Regions from separate parts of the Neobacillus sp. DHD-1R genome, predicted to be linked through region 1. Evidence: riboswitches for the same ligand, from Rfam matches in the RefSeq annotation. Region 1 holds a riboswitch; the other holds the start of a gene.
What was found. A riboswitch is a leader RNA that binds a small molecule or an ion and turns the genes downstream of it on or off. The one in region 1 is predicted to bind cobalamin.

Region 1 (9,462 bases):
GGATGCGATTACGATTCTTCTTCGTGAAGGTTTAGAAGGATTGCTTGTCGTTGTTGCCTTGCTTGGGTTTTTAAGAAAAGCAGGTCATGAAGAAAAAAGTAATTGGATCTGGCTCGGGGTTGGAGCAGGGATAGGAGTAAGCATTATTCTTGGCATCATTGTAAACCTATTATTTTCAGCCGGGGCATTTGGCAGTAATAATTTCTTAATTGCAGGCTGGACAGGGGTCTTTGCAGCAGTCATGCTTCTATATATGAGTTATTGGCTTCATAGCAAATCAAGTATTTCAGAATGGCAGAATTATATTCGCACACAAAGTACAAAAGCCCTGAATACAGGTAGTCTATTTTCTTTAGCAATTCTATCTTTTCTTGCTGTTTTCCGTGAAGGTACAGAAACGGTTCTATTCTTTATTGGAATGGCTTCTTCAATAAAATTATCATCTCTTTTATTGGGTATTGCCATTGGATTACTTATCCTTGTTGTCTTATCTTATTTAATACTGAAGGTAGGATTAAAAATTCCAATGCGCCCGTTCTTCTTAGTATGTAGTATTCTAATGTTTTACTTATGTTTCAAATTTACTGGAATGGGGATTCATGGCCTACAGCTTGCAGGATTATTACCTGCTACTCAAGCACCCATTCCAACGATTAACTTTTTCGCTTTATATTCAACCTGGGAGAGTTTGATCCCACAGATGATATTACTAGTTGTTGCGGTAATTGCTGCAATAGTAAATAAAAGAAAAGATAATAAATCAAATTTTGGGGGAAACTTGAATGAAATCGCGTAAATTGATTGTTCCAATTTTATTAGCATCTTCTTTAACATTAGCTGCATGTGTTGGAGCTAATACAGACAAAAAGACTGAGGAGACAAAGACTACAGTTTCTATTAGTGATGGTGCGAAGGAAATGAGACAAACCATTTCTGATTTGAAAACACAATTAAATACGAAAGATGCTGCCAAAGTAAAAACAAGTGGAGAAAATTTAGAAAAATCTTGGCAAACCTTTGAAGATGAAGTGAAAGATAAGAGTGCTGACTTATACGAAAAAGTTGAAACACCACTTCATATAATTGAAGCAGGGGCAAAAACAGAACCACTTGACGAACAAACCCTTAATAAAGCAGCAGATGAACTAGATACCGTGTTAGTTGATGTCGAAAAATTAAAATAAAAAAGCATGGGGTCAGACCCCCGGTGGATTAAAGCGTTAACGCACCGGGGGTCTGACCTTTTAAACTATGAGTTGGGGGTTTACATAAAAAATATTTCAGTGACTCAAAATAGAAGGTGGTAGGTTGACAAGACTTGTCTCACGCTCTTCTAAATCATTTCATTGGTAATTGGACGGAAAACAAGGTAATCTGTAACAGAATCTTTTTACTTTGGGTAACAAGGAGTTGGATTAATGGAGAAATCAGGCAACAAACAGTCGATGATTGTAGGACTATTGCTGGCAGGGACGTTTATTGCCATTTTGAATCAAACATTGATGATTACAGCAATACCACCGATTATGGATGAAATGGGCATTACCGCCAATAGTGCACAATGGCTGACGACTGTCTTTATGCTGGTGAATGGAATCATGATTCCGATCAGTGCCTTTTTATTGGAAAAATTTACAACAAGACAGTTGTTTATCACGGCGATGAGTGTTTTTGCAGTGGGAACGGTTGTCAGTGGAATCGCTCCTAATTTTGAAATTCTTCTTTTAGGAAGAGTGATTCAGTCTGTGGGAGCAGGAGTTATGCTGCCGTTAATGACAACCGTATTTTTACTAATCTTTCCAGTCAACAAGCGCGGTGCAGCCATGGGGCTTGTCGGTCTTGTGATTTCCTTTGCACCAGCCATCGGACCAGCACTGTCCGGATGGGTTACCTCGCATTTTTCATGGAGAGTGTTATTTTTTATTATTTTGCCTATTGCTCTTATCGATATCATTGTCGCACACCTCTTCTTGAAAAATGTAACAGAAGTTTCCAGGCCAAAAGTGGATATTATTTCGATCCTGTTGTCTTCATTCGGTTTTGGCGGGCTTCTTTATGGATTTACTAGTGCTGGAAATTATGGTTGGTCCCATGCAGCAACTGTCCTATCACTTGCGATTGGCGGCGTTTCATTACTCGTATTTATTTTCCGCCAATTACGATTGAAACATCCGATGCTGGAATTCCGTGTTTTTACTTTTACTATTTTCCCGTTCGCCATTGCTATTGGAATGATTAGCTTTATGGGCTTGATTGGAGCGGAAACGATAATCCCGCTCTTTATGCAGAATATGCGGGGATTTTCTGCCTTTGAAGCGGGTCTGGCTTTATTGCCCGGTGCACTTATAAGCGGGTTCATGTCACCAATTGTTGGGAGAATATTTGATAAATTCGGTGCGAGATGGCTCGTGATGAGTGGCATTACAATCTTGACAGCATCTTCGTTTGCGTTTACCAATTTAAGTCCAGCGACCTCGATGACCTTCATTACAGTCGTTTACGGTATTCGAATGTTTGGTCTTTCAATGGTCATGATGCCAGTCGCGACAGCCGCTTTGAATCAGTTACCAAAACGATTAATTCCACACGGGGCTGCGATGGATAATACAATGAAAATGATTGCAGCTTCCGTAGGGACCGCCATCCTTGTTACAGTCATGACGACAACAGCAGAAGCAGCGAAACAGCGGCCGGACATTGCCTATCCGGATATCCATGGAGCAAATATCGCTTTTATGGTGATTTCTATTCTCTCCTTACTTGGACTGATCCTTTCCTTTTTCATTAAGCAAAATCGACAGACAAAGGATGAAGTGGATGGAGAAAGACGACAGAACGTACGTGTGAAAATCCAGGAGTAATGGCTGAGGTCGATAAAATACTATAAGGGGTCAGACCCCCGGTGGATTAAAGCGTTAACGCACCGGGGGTCTGACCCCTTTCTCGATTAAATTTCTTCCATATTCACAAATGGCAGGTTTGTGTCTAGTTCCCCTTTGATTCGTGTTATGTTTATATTTTCTCCCTTGAGCCATTGGTCAAAGTCAAAGATCAGTGGCAGCTTGTCTCCGCCCAGGGCTAGCCATGCTTTCATTTCTTTAGGAAAGTAGGCTGCTGTATGCAAGGTACCAGCCCATGCTCCATATTTTTTTGAGAAAACGCCCTTTTCTGTATCGTTCATCAATCGAAACGCCTTGTATGAATCAGTAGTGTTGTTTTTCTGCCTCTTCATCGCCTGTAATCGTTGAAGAGAATCGTCCAGCCGGAAGCGATTTTCATGTTTTAGCTTATTGAAATGATTGGTACAGATATTAGCCTGATGGATTGCTATTTCTCTAGGGGAGGCCTCCACGACGATCGACTCGCCACACTGATCAAGCAAGACATAGTTGAAAGAGCGACGGTGTGGAATTTCTTTTAGGAGTGAAATAGCTTGATCCACATTTGCACATGTTTCCAAAATAATTCGTCCAATCATATTACAAATAAATCCATCATCGGACCTTACGCGATTTACTAAGTTATAGCCCATCGATAATCCTTTTTCATTGATCCCATCAGTCCGTCCGGTGATTTGCATGGAGGGACCGATCACAGCATAGCCCTGATCTGTCGGTTGATAAAGAACAAAACGCCCCTCATAGGAGAGCGGGTCATTATCATAGTTTCGAATCATGTAATCAGGGTCTGTGAAAATCGAGCATCCACTTTTTCCATATTCAAGATAATAGCCGCCAAATTCCCTAACGGCATCTGCCATCTCCATTTTTAAAGAATCTGCCAATCCATTTAGCTCATCCCAAATGCGGGGAGCGAAATGAAGAATCAACCTTTTCGCTTCCAATTCATCTGAAATAAAATTCCGTAATTTGGATTTAGAACTCCATTGTTTTTTACGATTTTTCAATATGAGAGAATTCTTTAATAGCTCGCCCTGCCTATACCCAAAATCATAATGAGTTCCGCGAAACTGAATGATATCACTAAATACGTTTTTCAAATATATTCCCCATTTATCATGCGATTAAGGAAATTCTACTGGATGAAGGAAAGAAAAGCAAAATGCATGCTTTACGAAATAAAATTCTAACCAGCGTCTCCTAAATTGGATAATTAGGAAGCATCATTTTCTTTGGTTTGGCAAAGATTTAAGGTGTTTTAGGCAGCAACATTCTTTTTTTGTTTATTTAAAAATTTATTATGAAACGGTCTGATTATGCCAACGAATGCATAAATGTTTTTATAAGCAGCTTAAACATAAACCCATAGATGTCAATTTGAAATAAGGGGGATTGTTACAATGAAGTGACAGTTCGTACCATTCAAGGACTATTGGTTGTTGGGCGTTTTATCCATTTGACTGTTAATCTACTACAAAAACAGTAAAAAAGGAGAGGTCCATTAATGAATATTGCGTTATGGGCTGTTCAAATTATTTTAGGAGTAGCGTTTATTATGATCGGATGGATGAAGACATTTCAGTATGAAAAAGCAAAAGCCAGCTTGCCATGGGTAAAGGATTCTTCAAAAGGTTTGGTTACATTTATCGGTGTAGCGGAACTGCTTGGTGGGCTTGGGTTGATTTTGCCTTATGCGCTTGGAATTGCTCCTATATTAACACAGATTGCAGGGCTTGGACTTGGGCTCATCATGATTCTTGCTGCTGGGTTTCACGCAAAGAGGAAAGAAAATCAGGCAATCTGGATGAATATTATTTTTCTAGTATTCGCACTATTTGTGGCAATCGGCCGTTGGTAGGAGGGTAAATACTAGATGGGTGCCTGACACCATTAATAATCATAACAGACAGCATCTGAAAATGGTCGATATGCGATGAATAGCGAGGGCCTTGGATTCTTCATCCAAGGCCTTTTTGACTTGAAATAATACACTTTCAATGGAATCCTTCATTAAATATGGATTTAGAATAAGAACTTTAAATGGTGCAAAGCTAAATATGAAAAACTAAGAATTTAAAATGCTTATCATGAGAAAAGCATCTAAAGCTAATTATTGAGGTGAGCAGCATTGTGCCAATATTAACTACAGTCGGCAGAGGCCTATTTTATACCGTCCAAGGTGAGGGAACAGCCATTTTATTTGTTCATCCCCCATTACTTACGAGCGCTAATTTTACATACCAAGTGGAGGGATTATCGCGAAAATTTAAGGTCATTACATTTGATATCAGAGGGCACGGTCGCAGCCCGTACTCTGAAGAGCCGATTACCTATCAGCTCATCGCAGATGATATGAAACAGCTTTTGGATCATCTTGAAATCGACAAAGCTTACCTTTGTGGATATTCGACGGGAGGTTCGATTGTATTGGAATTTTTATTGACCTATCCCAATCGGGCCTTAGGGGGCATAATCGTGAGCGGAATGTCAGAAGTGATGGATAGTCATCAAGAAAAAAGAATTTCAATAGCAAGAATGCTTTCCAAAACATGGACGATGCCTCTACTAGGCCTTACGATTTCATGGAGCAATTCCAATACAATAGAGATATTTAAGAACATTTACCGAGAAGCACTTAAAGGAAATAGTAAAAATATCGAGCAGTATTACCATGCTTGTTTGGAGTATAACTGTACAAATCAATTAAAAACCATTGATATTCCGATATTATTGATCTATGGAGAAAAGGATAAAAACTTTCATCCATATGCCAAACTGTTACATGAAAAGTTACCAGATAATGTATTAAGGTTTATCCATGAAAAGCATCAAATTCCGACAAAATCAGCGAATGAGTTAAATCAATTCATCGAGGAGTTCATCCTGGCAAAACAACTAAATAGAGTAAAAACGTAAAAACGGAGAAAATCATAAAGGGATGATCCAAGCCAAGATGGATGATCCCTAAAGTTCACATGACATTTACCGAAATGAAGAACGAATATGGGTGTACGAATGAAGGATACGAATAATGAAAGGTTTCCAATACTGTTCTGCAAGCTTTACCATGAAGGCCGTACCATTTCCAAGAATGGCGCTGCCTATAATATCAGAGGGGTAGTGATGTCCCATCCAGATACGCGAAAAGCCTACTAGGATGGATACCAGCCACAAGCTCAAGCCCAATATTCGGTGATAAACAAATACAGAAGCTGCGAAGGCAAAGGCAAGTGCAGTATGTTTACTTGGAAACGAAGAATCTTTTTTAGTGGGGACTGGCGGCAATAAATGTACTCCATGATTCAAGAAGGGCCTTGGTTTAAAAAAGATTAGTTTAATCATCATGCTGAGCAGATATGTCATGCCAACTGATACACATGTATAAAGTGTCATTTTTTTATAATGATCATGTCGAAACCATAGAAAGATTATTACGAAAAGGTAGACAAACCGAGCTCTTTTAGAAATGGTCCTCATAATGAAATCTAAAATACGAGAATTCCCGGCCAATTGGTTAATCGCCCTGAATATTTGATAGTTCATAAAAAAGTCTCCCTCTAATTTGTTGTATTATCAAGGGTATTATTTCCGTTCATTACGCAAATATGTAAGGTGTTTTTCGCACTTCCGGGCACTGTTATCCAGGTCTAAAGAGGTACTGAAACAGTATAATATGAATTCAAATTAGAGTTCATGCTTATATTTTTTAGTAAGTAATATGGAAAAATAATAAACTCTGGAGTGAAGTTATTATTAACTTCGGTGATCATCAATTTTTGACAGCCTTGGTTTATCATGCTATGATGGCTACTAAATTCAAAATATTAAAATATTTTTTGATAATTTAATAGTAAATGCAACAGGTGCTGTGTGAATCATTCCGCAGCTTAAAAGGGAAGACCGGTGAAAGTCCGGCACGGTCCCGCCACTGTAATGGAGAGCGACTTATCAATGAACCACTGTTTCAAATGAAATGGGAAGGGATAAGAAGCGATGAACCAAAGTCAGGAGACCTGCCTGTTGTATGCGCTTGTACTCTACGGGTGTATAGAGGGGAGTGAGGGATACGTGTTGAGAAAACCAGTTGGTCTCAACTCTAGTTAACTGGACGTATTAATCTCTCTTTTCTTCTTGAAAAGGGAGATTTTTTTTGTTGATGACGAAAATAAACAAAATAAAGGAGTGTACGAATACGATGAGTAAAGTGAAAAGTTCGAATTTAGGTTATCCACGAATAGGGGAAAAACGCGAGTGGAAAAAAGCACTTGAACAGTTCTGGGCAGGTAAACTTGAAAAATCCGCTTTCTTAAAACAAATAGAGGGGATTCGACTTTCGTCTCTTCAAAAGCAAAAGGATCAAGGAATTGACTTGATTCCAGTGGGAGACTTTAGCTTGTATGACCATGTCCTTGATACCGCTGTTATGTTCGGCCTGGTACCAAAGCGGTTTGAATATAGTGGAGGGAAGGTTTCACTAGAAACATATTTTGATATCGCGCGAGGAACTAAGGATGCAGTAGCATCAGAAATGACAAAATGGTTTAACACAAACTATCACTATATTGTTCCAGAGTTGGATGAAGCAGTCCCTAGACTTGTCGAAAACAGGCCGCTTCAATTTTATAAAGAGGCGAAACAAAAACTGGATATTGACGGGAAGCCTGTCATATTAGGTCCTATAACATTTGTAAAGCTGTCAAAGGGCTATGAGGAATGTGACTTTCAAACAGTGGTTCAACAATTTGTGCCACTTTATGCTGAAATTTTAAAGGATTTACAACAAGAAGGGGTTGAATGGGTCCAAATCGATGAACCCATTTTGTCTACAACCATTTCAAAAGAAGAGGTTGAACTATTTACCAATGTCTATCAAACCTTGCATGATACAGCACCCAACGTAAAAGTTATTTTGCAAACATATTTTGATAGCATTGAACATTACGAAGATATCATTGCTCTTCCTGTTAAAGGAATTGGATTGGATTTTGTTCATGATCACGGTCAGAATCTTGCTGCTTTGAAAGAGGTTGGTTTCCCAAAAGATAAGGTGCTTGCAGCCGGAGTGATCGATGGGCGTAACATCTGGCGTGCGAACCTTGATGATAGGTTTTCTTTACTTGCTGAGATTGCCAAGATTGTTTCAAAAGACCGCCTGATTGTGCAGCCTTCATCAAGCTTATTACATGTCCCTGTAACTGTGAGGAGCGAAGAAACAATCAATGAGGTACTTAAAGATTCATTATCATTTGCAGATGAAAAATTGCATGAACTTGTTGTCCTTACAAAAGGCTTACAAGATGGGTTAGAAACGAAAAAGGAAGAAATCATGGCAAGTACAAAAGCGATTTTAGCATTAAATGAATCATCATTTCGGAACCACGCTGAAATCCAAAAAGCTATACAATTCCTGCCTAACTACCGACCCGAACGTGATGCTTCGTTTAACGTCCGCCAAGTGGTACAGGAAGCAGCTTTTCAATTACCGCTACTACCAACGACAACAATTGGAAGCTTTCCTCAAACACAAGAGGTAAGAAAACAGCGTTTAAATTGGCGCAAAGGCGAGTTAACGAATCATGAATACGAAGAATATATCAATGCGGAAATTAAAAAGTGGGTGGATATACAAGAAGAGCTTGGCCTGGATGTGTTGGTACATGGTGAGTTTGAGCGGACTGATATGGTTGAATACTTTGGTGAAAAATTAGCCGGTTTCCAATTTACTAAATTCGGCTGGGTGCAGTCCTATGGGTCACGTTGTGTGAAGCCGCCGCTAATCTATGGAGATGTGTCTTTTCTAGCACCAATGACCGTTAAGGAAACGGTTTATGCCCAATCGTTAACAACAAAACCTGTTAAAGGGATGCTGACAGGTCCGATTACGATTCTAAACTGGTCGTTTGTGCGTGATGATATTTCACGTTATGACGTGGCCAATCAAATAGCGCTTGCGCTTCGAAAAGAAATTGAGCTATTAGAATTTAACGGAATTCGAATGATTCAAGTGGATGAACCAGCTATACGTGAAGGACTTCCCTTAAAGCACATTCAATGGGAAAGCTACTTGAATGCTGCGGTTTATGCCTTTAGACTAGCCACATCGTCTGTCCAAAACGAAACACAAATTCATACCCATATGTGTTATTCGAATTTTGAAGATATTATTGATGCCATAAAAGCGCTGGATGCAGATGTTATTTCCATTGAGACATCCAAAAGTCATGGTGAATTGATAAATGCTTTTGAAGAGCACACCTATGATAAAGGCATTGGTCTGGGTGTTTATGATATTCATAGTCCACGAGTCCCAACACTGGAAGAGATGACAAAAAACATTGATCGTGCACTTCAAGTGCTTGATCCCAAGCTGTTCTGGATCAATCCTGATTGCGGTTTGAAAACGCGTGGTATGGAGGAGTCGATTGCAGCTCTTAAGGTGATGGTAGAAGCGGCAGTCCAAGCAAGAGAAAAGCTGATTGTGAAAAAATAAAAGACTTGTCAAAGTGAATATTGTATACTATATTTGTTTGTATACAATATTTAGTGTTTGTTTTTTTAAAAT
Region 2 (9,462 bases), 130 kb from region 1:
TGAAACGGTCAAAGCCAGCAGTTTAAATGCAGTGAAGCGCGGGGCAAAAGTCAATTTAGAAAGAGCGATGGCAGCTGGAGGAAGGTTTGGCGGTCACTTCGTTTCGGGGCATATTGATGGAACTGGGGTCATTAAACGAAAACAGGCAGTAGAAAATGCCGTTTACTATGAAATTGAAGCAGACCCTGAATTGTTAAAATATATGATCGAAAAGGGTTCTGTTGCAGTCGATGGGACAAGCCTAACTATTTTCGCAGTAACAGAACAAAGTTTTACTCTATCGCTGATTCCTCATACCTTATCGGAAACAGTCGTAGGGCTTAAGGGCTCAGGGGAGATTGTTAACTTGGAATGCGATATGGTCGGTAAATATATCGGCCATTTTATCAAAAACTTTTCAAGTGAGACACAACGAAAAAGCAAGTCTGGTATCACGGAAAGCTTTTTAGAAGAAAATGGGTTTTACTAACCTAAAGTCTAAAAATTGCATCCATCCATGACTGTTAGATAAATAAAAGGAGTGATAAGCGTGTTTGATTCTATTGATGAAGCCCTTAAAGATTTAAAAGAAGGTAAAGTGATCATTGTTTGTGATGACGAGGATCGGGAGAATGAAGGTGACTTTATCGCTTTAGCTGAAAAAGCAACACCAGCAGTGTTAAATTTAATGGTTACGCACGGAAGAGGCCTTGTCTGTGTTCCAATTGAGCAAGAACTAGCGCAAAAACTTGAATTGATGCCGATGGTTGCTAAAAACACGGATCCTCATGGAACAGCTTTTACCGTAAGTATCGATCATAAATTTGCCAAAACAGGAATTTCGGCATTCGAACGATCTGGTACAATCTTAAGTTTGCTTGATCCAGAGGCTAAAGCCGAGGATTTTAAAAGACCTGGACACATGTTTCCTCTCATTGCTAAAAAGGGCGGAGTGTTGGAGAGAACAGGGCATACTGAAGCAGCGGTTGATCTTGCGAAGTTATGCGATGCAAAACCTGCTGGGGTTATTTGTGAAATCCTGAATGAAGATGGAACAATGGCACGTGTTCCTGAACTCCGTAAAATTGCGGATAAGTTAAATGTAAAGATGATTATGATCAAGGACTTGGTTGAATATCGAACTCAAAAGGAAAATTTGAAGAACGTGAGATAAAATTAACCAAAATTAATTTTTTATCGGTATTTTAAATGCCCATCATTCAAGAAAAAAGCTTGATAAATGAGGGCATTTGTACATGACTATAGAAAAATTAAACTAATGGAGGCATTAACATGGGAAATATTTTTGAAGGAAATTTAGTTGGCTCAGGATTAAAAATAGGAATTGTAGTGGGACGTTTTAATGAGTTCATAACCAGTAAATTATTAGATGGGGCACAGGATGCATTAAAAAGACATGGAGTCAGTGAATCCGATGTAGATATCGCCTGGGTTCCAGGTGCATTTGAATTACCGTTAATCGCTCAAAAAATGGCAAAAAGCCAAAAGTATGATGCTGTCATCACACTTGGGACAGTCATCCGCGGCGCGACACCACATTTTGATTATGTATGTAATGAAGCAGCTAAAGGTGTTTCAGCAACATCATTAGCGACTGGTGTTCCTGTTATTTTTGGGTTATTAACCACTGAATCCATTGAACAGGCGATTGAGCGTGCAGGAACCAAGGCTGGTAATAAAGGCTGGGATTCTGCAACATCTGCCATTGAGATGGCCAATCTACTCAGAAATATTGAACAATAATGCTTTTAATGAGTAATGATAAAGTCACCTCTTAAGCTGGCTTTAATATTATTTCTTAAAATCATATACAAATCATTACGCTACTTTTATAATAAAAGTAACAAAATAGATCTTTAAAGATTAGGTGCTAAAATCTTAATATGAGATTTTAAGCTTAAAAGGGAAGTTTGGTTAAAAGCCAGCGCGGTCCCGCCACTGTAAATGGGAGCAACCTATAATATGTCACTGTCTAATAGGATGGGAAGACGTAGGAAGCGATGATCATGAGCCAGGAAACCTGCCTAATTCTTGTGCGCCAATTAACCTACGTGGATAGGAGGGTGTTGAAGGCTAGACTACTTTTACTTTATAACAGTAATTGAATCTAATCACATCAACATCTCCATTTTACAGTGGAGATGTTTTTTTGTTGCTGAAGAAGTTAATGGGGCACAGGGGGATTTATTTGTTGTTACATAAATTTTTATTAAACAGAAGGCAGGAGAAAAAATGAAGAAATGGTATTCGCTCTTATTAGTAGCATTATTGACATTTGGTGTTTTAGCTGGTTGTGCTGAAAAGAAAGATCAGGTGAAACAGGAAAATAACACGAGTGTGGAAAAGAAATCAGCAGAAGTCACTTTTCCAGTTACGATTAAAGATGCATTAGATAATAATGTTGTGATTGAGAAAAAACCAGAAAAGATTGTCTCACTGATCCCAAGTAATACAGAAATTGCTTTTGCATTAGGTCTCGAAAAAGAAGTAATTGGTGTGTCTGATTTTGATAATTATCCTGAAGAAGCAACGAAAAAAGAGAAAGTCGGCGGGCAAGAAATTAACCTAGAAAAAATCATTTCCTTAAAACCGGATCTCGTTTTAGCACATGAATCATCAGCTCCTATATCTAAAGAGGGACTTCAACAACTGCGCGATGCTGGTATTACAGTGCTGATTATTAATGATGCGCAAAATTTTGACCAAGTCTATGAGTCGATTGATATGATTGGGAAAGCTACTGGAGAATCCAAAAATGCAGCTGAGATTATCACGGGAATGAAGGCTAAATTGGCAGAAATCAAAACTAAGGCGGAAGAAATAAAAGAAAAGAAAAAGGTATTTGTGGAGGTTTCTCCTGCACCAGAAATTTATACACCTGGAAAAAATACCTTTATGGATCAAATGCTCACTGTGATTAATGCAGAAAACATTGCAAATGATCAAGAGGGCTGGATTAAAATTGATCAAGAGGCCATGATCAAACGGAATCCCGATGTCATCATTACCACTTATGGCTATTATGTAAAGAATCCAGTTGACCAAGTTCTAAGCCGCAAAGGCTGGGAAACGGTTAACGCTATAAAAAATAAACAAGTCATCGATGCTGATTCTGATCGTGTGACCCGCTCAGGCCCTAGGATTGTTGAAGGAGTAGAGGATCTTGCAAAGGCAATCTATCCAGAGGTTTTTAAATAATAAACTTCTCGCCTACATACTGGCAGGGGTTTTCCTTTTCATTTCTATTTTATTAGGTATTTCGATCGGAACAGTTTCGGTTCCCATGTTAACTATTATTCAAATAATAAGTGATAAGCTATTTGGGTTTATTTCACTCGGACAAATCGACCCCATGTATTCGAGTATTGTCTTAAGCATTCGCTTACCTAGAGTCATCTTATCAGGCCTTGTCGGGGCGTCTCTTGCTATTGCAGGGGCGGCCTTCCAAGGTCTGCTGAGAAACCCGTTAGCAGATCCCTATACATTGGGTGTTTCATCGGGGGCGTCCGTTGGTGCCGTGCTTACACTGTTTTTTCATCTTTCCATCCCATTTGTCGGCTTGTTCACCTTACCATTACTAAGTATTTTATTTTCATTTTTCACGATTATTTTGGTCCTTACGTTTGCCAGTAAAATTGAGCGCTCGATGAGAGTAGAAACGATTATCTTAACGGGTATTATTTTTAGTTCTTTTCTAGGTTCAATTATTTCGCTTATGATAGCTCTGACTGGGGATGAGCTTAGGCAAATTATTGGCTGGCTTTTAGGAAGTGTATCAATGAGAGGCTGGGAATATATTAAAATCATGCTGCCCTTTTTTATTATCGGTTCTGTCCTGCTTATAGGTAATTCAAAAGAATTAAATGCCATGTCATTTGGGGAAGAACGGGCACAACATTTAGGGGTCAATGTTCAAAAAAGAAAGTTAATTATCTTGACTGCTGGTTCCATTTTAACAGGAGCGGCAGTGGCCGTTTCGGGAACAATTGGATTTGTTGGACTTGTGATTCCCCATCTCTCAAGATTATTATGGGGTCCCGATCATCGGCATCTTCTTCCATTATCGATCATTACCGGGAGTGGTTTTTTAATTTTAGCTGATCTAATTTCGAGAACGATTATTTCGCCGACAGAGCTGCCGATTGGTGTGATAACGGCCCTAATTGGTGCACCCGTATTTGCCATGATATTACTGCAAAGAAAACGGATGGAAAGGAGAGGATAAGGAATGCTTAGCGTACAACAAGTTTCAGGCGGATACTCAAGTGAACCTGTTCTAAAGAACATTTCATTTGAAGTAAATCAAGGGGAATTGTTCGGGATCCTAGGACCTAATGGAAGTGGAAAAACAACTTTATTGAAAATGCTTAGCGGGATTTTACCCTTTCATCAAGGGAAGATTTTTATTAAGGGAAACCCGCTCCAGGAATACCAGACAAAACAACTGGCCCAAATTATTGCAGTCCTTTCTCAACATTCATCCCAATCTTTCTCTTACACGGTAAAAGAAACGGTTTCGCTTGGCCGCTATGCTCATCAGAAGGGATTGTTTCAGACCTGGAATAAAGAAGATGAAGCAGTTGTCCAAAGAGTCATGGAGCAGATTGGTGTCTCGGCATTTCAAAATAAAAATATTCAGGAGTTATCGGGCGGAGAGAAACAGAGGGTCTTTCTCGCACAAGCATTAGCCCAAGAACCTGAAATTCTCTTATTAGATGAACCTACCAACCATTTGGATTTATCGTATCAAAAGGAATTACTAGATTTCTTAAAAAAATGGACGTCAGAAAATAGCTTAACAGTTATCTCGATTTTCCATGATTTAAATCTTGCAGGGCTTTATTGTGATCGCTTGCTTCTCCTCGAAAACGGAACGATTAATATCGATCATGTTCCTAATGAAGTGCTTAGGGAAGAAAGAATTAGAAATGTGTATCATACAGACATTCAAAAACATCCCCATCCAAAAGTGGCTGCTCCACAGATGGTCTTGCTCCCAATTGAGTTTAAGAAATCAAACCGTTTTGAAATAGATGAAACGTACGTATCTGTTTCTGAAGAATTGATTGAGGTAACAACCCCTTTTTCCTTAAGAACCATGTCTTCAGGTGTCTTGGGTTCTGGAACCGGCTGGCATCAAACATTCGTAAATCGGCATGTGAACAAGGATTACAACTGCAGCGACCATCGCATGGAAATGGCTGCATTTTTAAAAGTAAAGGGTTTTGAACCGTCAGAGACCGTTGGCATGATGACAGCGGTTGTATTGGAAGATGTGGTATACAAATTGTTTAAACAAGACGGCTTCTCCCTATTGGCAGTGGTCACTGCGGGGGTTGGTAATGCGATCGATGCTTCAAAAAGTGTACAGCATACATTTGAGATGACACCTGGAACGATCAACACCTGGATTTTTGTGAATGGTGAACTGACAGAGGAAGCATTTATTCAATGCATCATGACCGCAACGGAAGCAAAGGCAAAGGCATTACATGACTTAAAAGTAATGGATAAAGTCACTGGAACAATCGCTACAGGCACCTCGACAGATAGTATTTTAATTGCTGCTTCTCAAACCGGAGAACTGTTAGAATTTGCCGGAACGATAACCCCTTTAGGAAAGCTTATTAGTACAGCAGTTTATCAGTGCACAACAGAAGCTATCCAAAAATCCAGTAAAAGGAATCGAACATGATCGTTTCTCATTTAGTCGCAATCACGCTTGCTTATCTTATTGACCTGCTTATTGGTGATCCGCCGCATTGGCCACATCCTGTTAGATGGATTGGTAACATGATCACTTTTTTTGAAAAGAGATGGAATCATGGGGATTTTAAGCGATCGAAAGGGGTTGCTATGCTTCTGTTTATCTTACTTTTTGTTTTTTTCATCGTTTTAATGTTAGTAGTAATTGGGTATCAGATTCATCCTTTAGTAGGAATCTTAGTGGAAGGTATTATCATTTCTAGTACTATTGCCCAAAAAAGCTTGAAAGATGCTTCCCTAGAAGTCTATTACCCTTTAATAGAAGGAAAGCTTGCTGAAGCAAGAAAAAAGCTATCCTTTATTGTTGGCCGCGATACAGATTCATTGGATGAAAGTGAACTTGCTCGTGGAACAATTGAGACGGTTGCCGAAAATACAAGTGATGGAGTGACAGCACCCTTGTTTTGGGCCTTCATTGGTGGAGCCCCCCTTGCGATGGTTTATCGGGCAGCCAATACATGTGATTCGATGGTGGGCCACATAAATGAGAGATTTAAAGAGTTTGGCTGGGCATCTGCGAAGTGGGATGATGTAATGAACTGGATACCAAGTCGATTAACGGGAATGATGATGCTGCTTGGAAAACGTCCGGAAAAATTCAGCTATCGAAGAGCGTGGAAGATTTTATTTAGAGATGCAAAAAAGCATCCGAGCCCAAATAGTGGCTGGGGTGAAGCAGCCGTTGCCGCCCTCTTGGGAATCCAGCTTGGGGGAATAAACTATTACAAAGGTTTGATTTCAAACCGGGCAAAAATGGGTGATCCTATTCAATCCATCCAAGCGGGCCATATTCTCAAAGCGAATGCTATTCTTAGCAAAACCGTTTTTTTATTTTTATTATGTTTATGGATAGGGGGCATGTTTCTTGATGTGGCCATCACATGGCTCGAATCCTCACTATTTATATGAGGCAATGGGGCTCACACTTCCTAAGCAATTTATTGATTTCAGTGCAAATATCAATCCCCTTGGTCCACCAGCAAATTTGAAGGAAAAGTGGCAGGACTTTTATCAAGAAATTATCGTTTATCCCGATCCATTTGCCACAAGGTTAAAGAGGATAATTGCAACCATTGAGCAGACAACCGTTGATTCCATTTTAATTGGAAATGGTGGAGCTGAGCTCATTACACTAGTGGCAAGAATGATGGCAGGCAAAAAAATACTAATTGTAGAGCCAACTTTTTCTGAATATGAACAAGCATGTCGTGTTAATCATTGTGAAATTTTCTATCATCAACTGAAGGAGCCGAACTTTCAATTGGATCAGACTGATTTATGCGCTAGTCTGATGGAAGCAGATGCGGATGCCTTGTTTCTGTGTAATCCGAACAATCCGACAGGCATTCAATATTCTAAATCAATGATCATTTCAATTATGGAGGAATGTGAAAAGCAAAATTGTTTTGTCATTTTGGATGAAGCATTTTTTGATTTTTTAAATGACTATGATTCATTCATTCCATACATAAACAGGTTTTCAAATTTAGTTATTATTCGCTCCATGACAAAGATGTTCGCGATTCCAGGAATTCGACTGGGATATTTAGTTTCCCAGCCTGAAAATATCGTAATACTTAGCCAGTTACAATCCCATTGGAGTACGAATACGATTGCATTATTAGCAGGTGAACTTTGTTTACATAATGAATCTTTTATAAAAGAGACCCAGGAATATATTCGTAATGAACGAAAAAGACTCCTTACTTTTTTTAAACGAGAAAAATTTGCGGTTACAGCTTCCAAAGTTAATTTTTATTTATTGCGGGATCCTTTATTGGAAGATCAGTATAAATTGTTTGAGTTTCTCCTATATCGGGGTATGATTCCACGGCATACGTTTAATTTTCCTGGTTTGGAGGGAAGATGGCTTCGGTTTGCAATCAAGGGCCATGAAGAAAATAATCAATTAATGGAGGTGTTGGCAGAATGGCGGCATCATCATTAATCTTCATAACAGGCGGAGTAAGAAGCGGGAAAAGCAGCTTTGCTGAAAGCAAAGCTATCGAGATCGCAAGTGAAACAGGTGGAAAACTTACCTACTTGGCAACAGGTGTTCCTTTTGATCTAGAAATGGAGGAACGAATCAAAAAACACCAATGTGATAGACAATCAGGTCCATGCCATTGGAAAACAATTGAACGTTCTGTCCAAATAGGGAAGCTTGCCCATGAATTTACTAACCAGGATATTATTTTGTTGGATTGTGTCACGACACTATTGAATAATGAATTGTTTTCTATAGAACAAGCCTGGGATAACCCTTATTTAGAAACGGTTAAAGAAAATATTATCTCAGGGATTTCTTTAATTAAACACCAGGCAAGCACAACGATTGTCGTAAGTAATGAAGTATTAAACGAGTCACTACTGGGAAATGAATTGATTATTACATATGGACGCTTGCTGGGACAGCTCCATCAATATTTAGTGAAGGAAGCGGACCAAGTGTTTTTAGTGGAAGCAGGGATTCCCATCGCTATGAAAGGAGTTCGCGGATGAAAGGGATCATGATTCAAGGGACAGCATCTGATGTTGGCAAAAGCCTAATTGTAACCGCAATCTGCCGAATCCTGGCCAATGAAGGAGTAAAGGTCGTCCCGTTTAAATCACAGAATATGTCTAACAATTCGTATGTGACTCGAGACGGAAAAGAGATTGGCAGGGCACAAGGAATTCAAGCAGAAGCCGCTCGGATTGAGCCAACAGTTTGGATGAATCCGATTTTATTGAAGCCTCGCTCGGAACAGTACTCAGAGATTGTCTATTTGGGAAAGGCAATTGAAACTCAATCTGGACGTGGGTATCGGGAAAATTTTTACGAAAAAGGGCTTGAAGTAATTAAGAAATCTCTTCACAAGCTGCAGGAAGAATACGAAGTAGTGGTGATTGAGGGAGCAGGCAGTCCTGTTGAAATAAATTTAAAGGATCGCGAGATTGTTAATATGAAAGTAGCAGAACTAGCGGATGTCCCAGTTATTCTTGCAGCGGATATTGATCGCGGTGGAGTGTTTGCTAGTATTGTCGGGACACTTAATCTATTGGAACCTAAAGAAAGGCAAAGAGTTGCAGGTGTAATTATCAATAAATTCCGTGGAGATATCACCCTATTTGAGGACGGAGTTCAATGGCTGGAAGAGAAAACGGGTGTACCTGTTTTAGGGGTACTGCCCTTTGTTGAGAATCATATGATTGATGGGGAGGACTCATTATCACTAAGGACGCAATTTACGAATTCCAAAAAGGCGACTCTTGATATTGCAATTATCAATATGTCATTTATCTCAAATTACAGTGATATGGAACCTTTTAAATATGAGGAGGATGTCACACTCCGCTGGGTTAATCATCCGAGTGATTTTGGACAACCAGATGCTATTATCATTCCAGGTACAAAAAGTACGATCAGTGATTTAAAAAATTTAAGAGATAAACAGTTAGATATTCTAATTCAAACGTATATAGAAAGTGGCGGTTATGTAGTCGGCATTTGTGGCGGCTATCAAATTCTTTGTGAAGAACTTGTCGATGAAGAGGGAACTGATACTGGTGTACCGAACTTCAAAGTGAAGGGCTTAGGTTCCATTCCCGCTAAAACCACCTTTTATAAAGAAAAAGAAACCAATCGAGTTATCGGCCAGTTTCACAAAAGGACAGGGTTAGACATAAACCAGCAATTAGAAGGGTATGAAATCC

Region 2: another riboswitch for cobalamin. It lies ahead of AC3ANL_RS10470 (ABC transporter substrate-binding protein); the one in region 1 lies ahead of metE (5-methyltetrahydropteroyltriglutamate--homocysteine S-methyltransferase).

The regions. Positions count from the first base shown of each region.
Region 1 is NZ_CM173232.1:2,304,262-2,313,723, forward strand. It holds gene AC3ANL_RS11110 (FTR1 family iron permease) at 1-796, shown strand, start outside; gene AC3ANL_RS11115 (hypothetical protein) at 783-1,184, shown strand; gene AC3ANL_RS11120 (DHA2 family efflux MFS transporter permease subunit) at 1,419-2,861, shown strand; gene AC3ANL_RS11125 (C45 family autoproteolytic acyltransferase/hydrolase) at 2,948-4,000, opposite strand; gene AC3ANL_RS11130 (DoxX family protein) at 4,405-4,758, shown strand; gene AC3ANL_RS11135 (alpha/beta fold hydrolase) at 5,031-5,816, shown strand; gene AC3ANL_RS11140 (phosphatase PAP2 family protein) at 5,883-6,443, opposite strand; cobalamin riboswitch at 6,745-6,935, shown strand; gene metE (5-methyltetrahydropteroyltriglutamate--homocysteine S-methyltransferase) at 7,096-9,390, shown strand.
Region 2 is NZ_CM173232.1:2,178,603-2,188,064, forward strand. It holds gene ribE (riboflavin synthase) at 1-469, shown strand, start outside; partial or broken gene ribB (3,4-dihydroxy-2-butanone-4-phosphate synthase) at 530-1,138, shown strand; gene ribH (6,7-dimethyl-8-ribityllumazine synthase) at 1,273-1,743, shown strand; cobalamin riboswitch at 1,849-2,042, shown strand; gene AC3ANL_RS10470 (ABC transporter substrate-binding protein) at 2,233-3,198, shown strand; gene AC3ANL_RS10475 (FecCD family ABC transporter permease) at 3,164-4,225, shown strand; gene AC3ANL_RS10480 (heme ABC transporter ATP-binding protein) at 4,229-5,695, shown strand; gene cbiB (adenosylcobinamide-phosphate synthase CbiB) at 5,692-6,675, shown strand; gene cobD (threonine-phosphate decarboxylase CobD) at 6,635-7,714, shown strand; gene AC3ANL_RS10495 (bifunctional adenosylcobinamide kinase/adenosylcobinamide-phosphate guanylyltransferase) at 7,696-8,268, shown strand; gene AC3ANL_RS10500 (cobyric acid synthase) at 8,265-9,462, shown strand, end outside.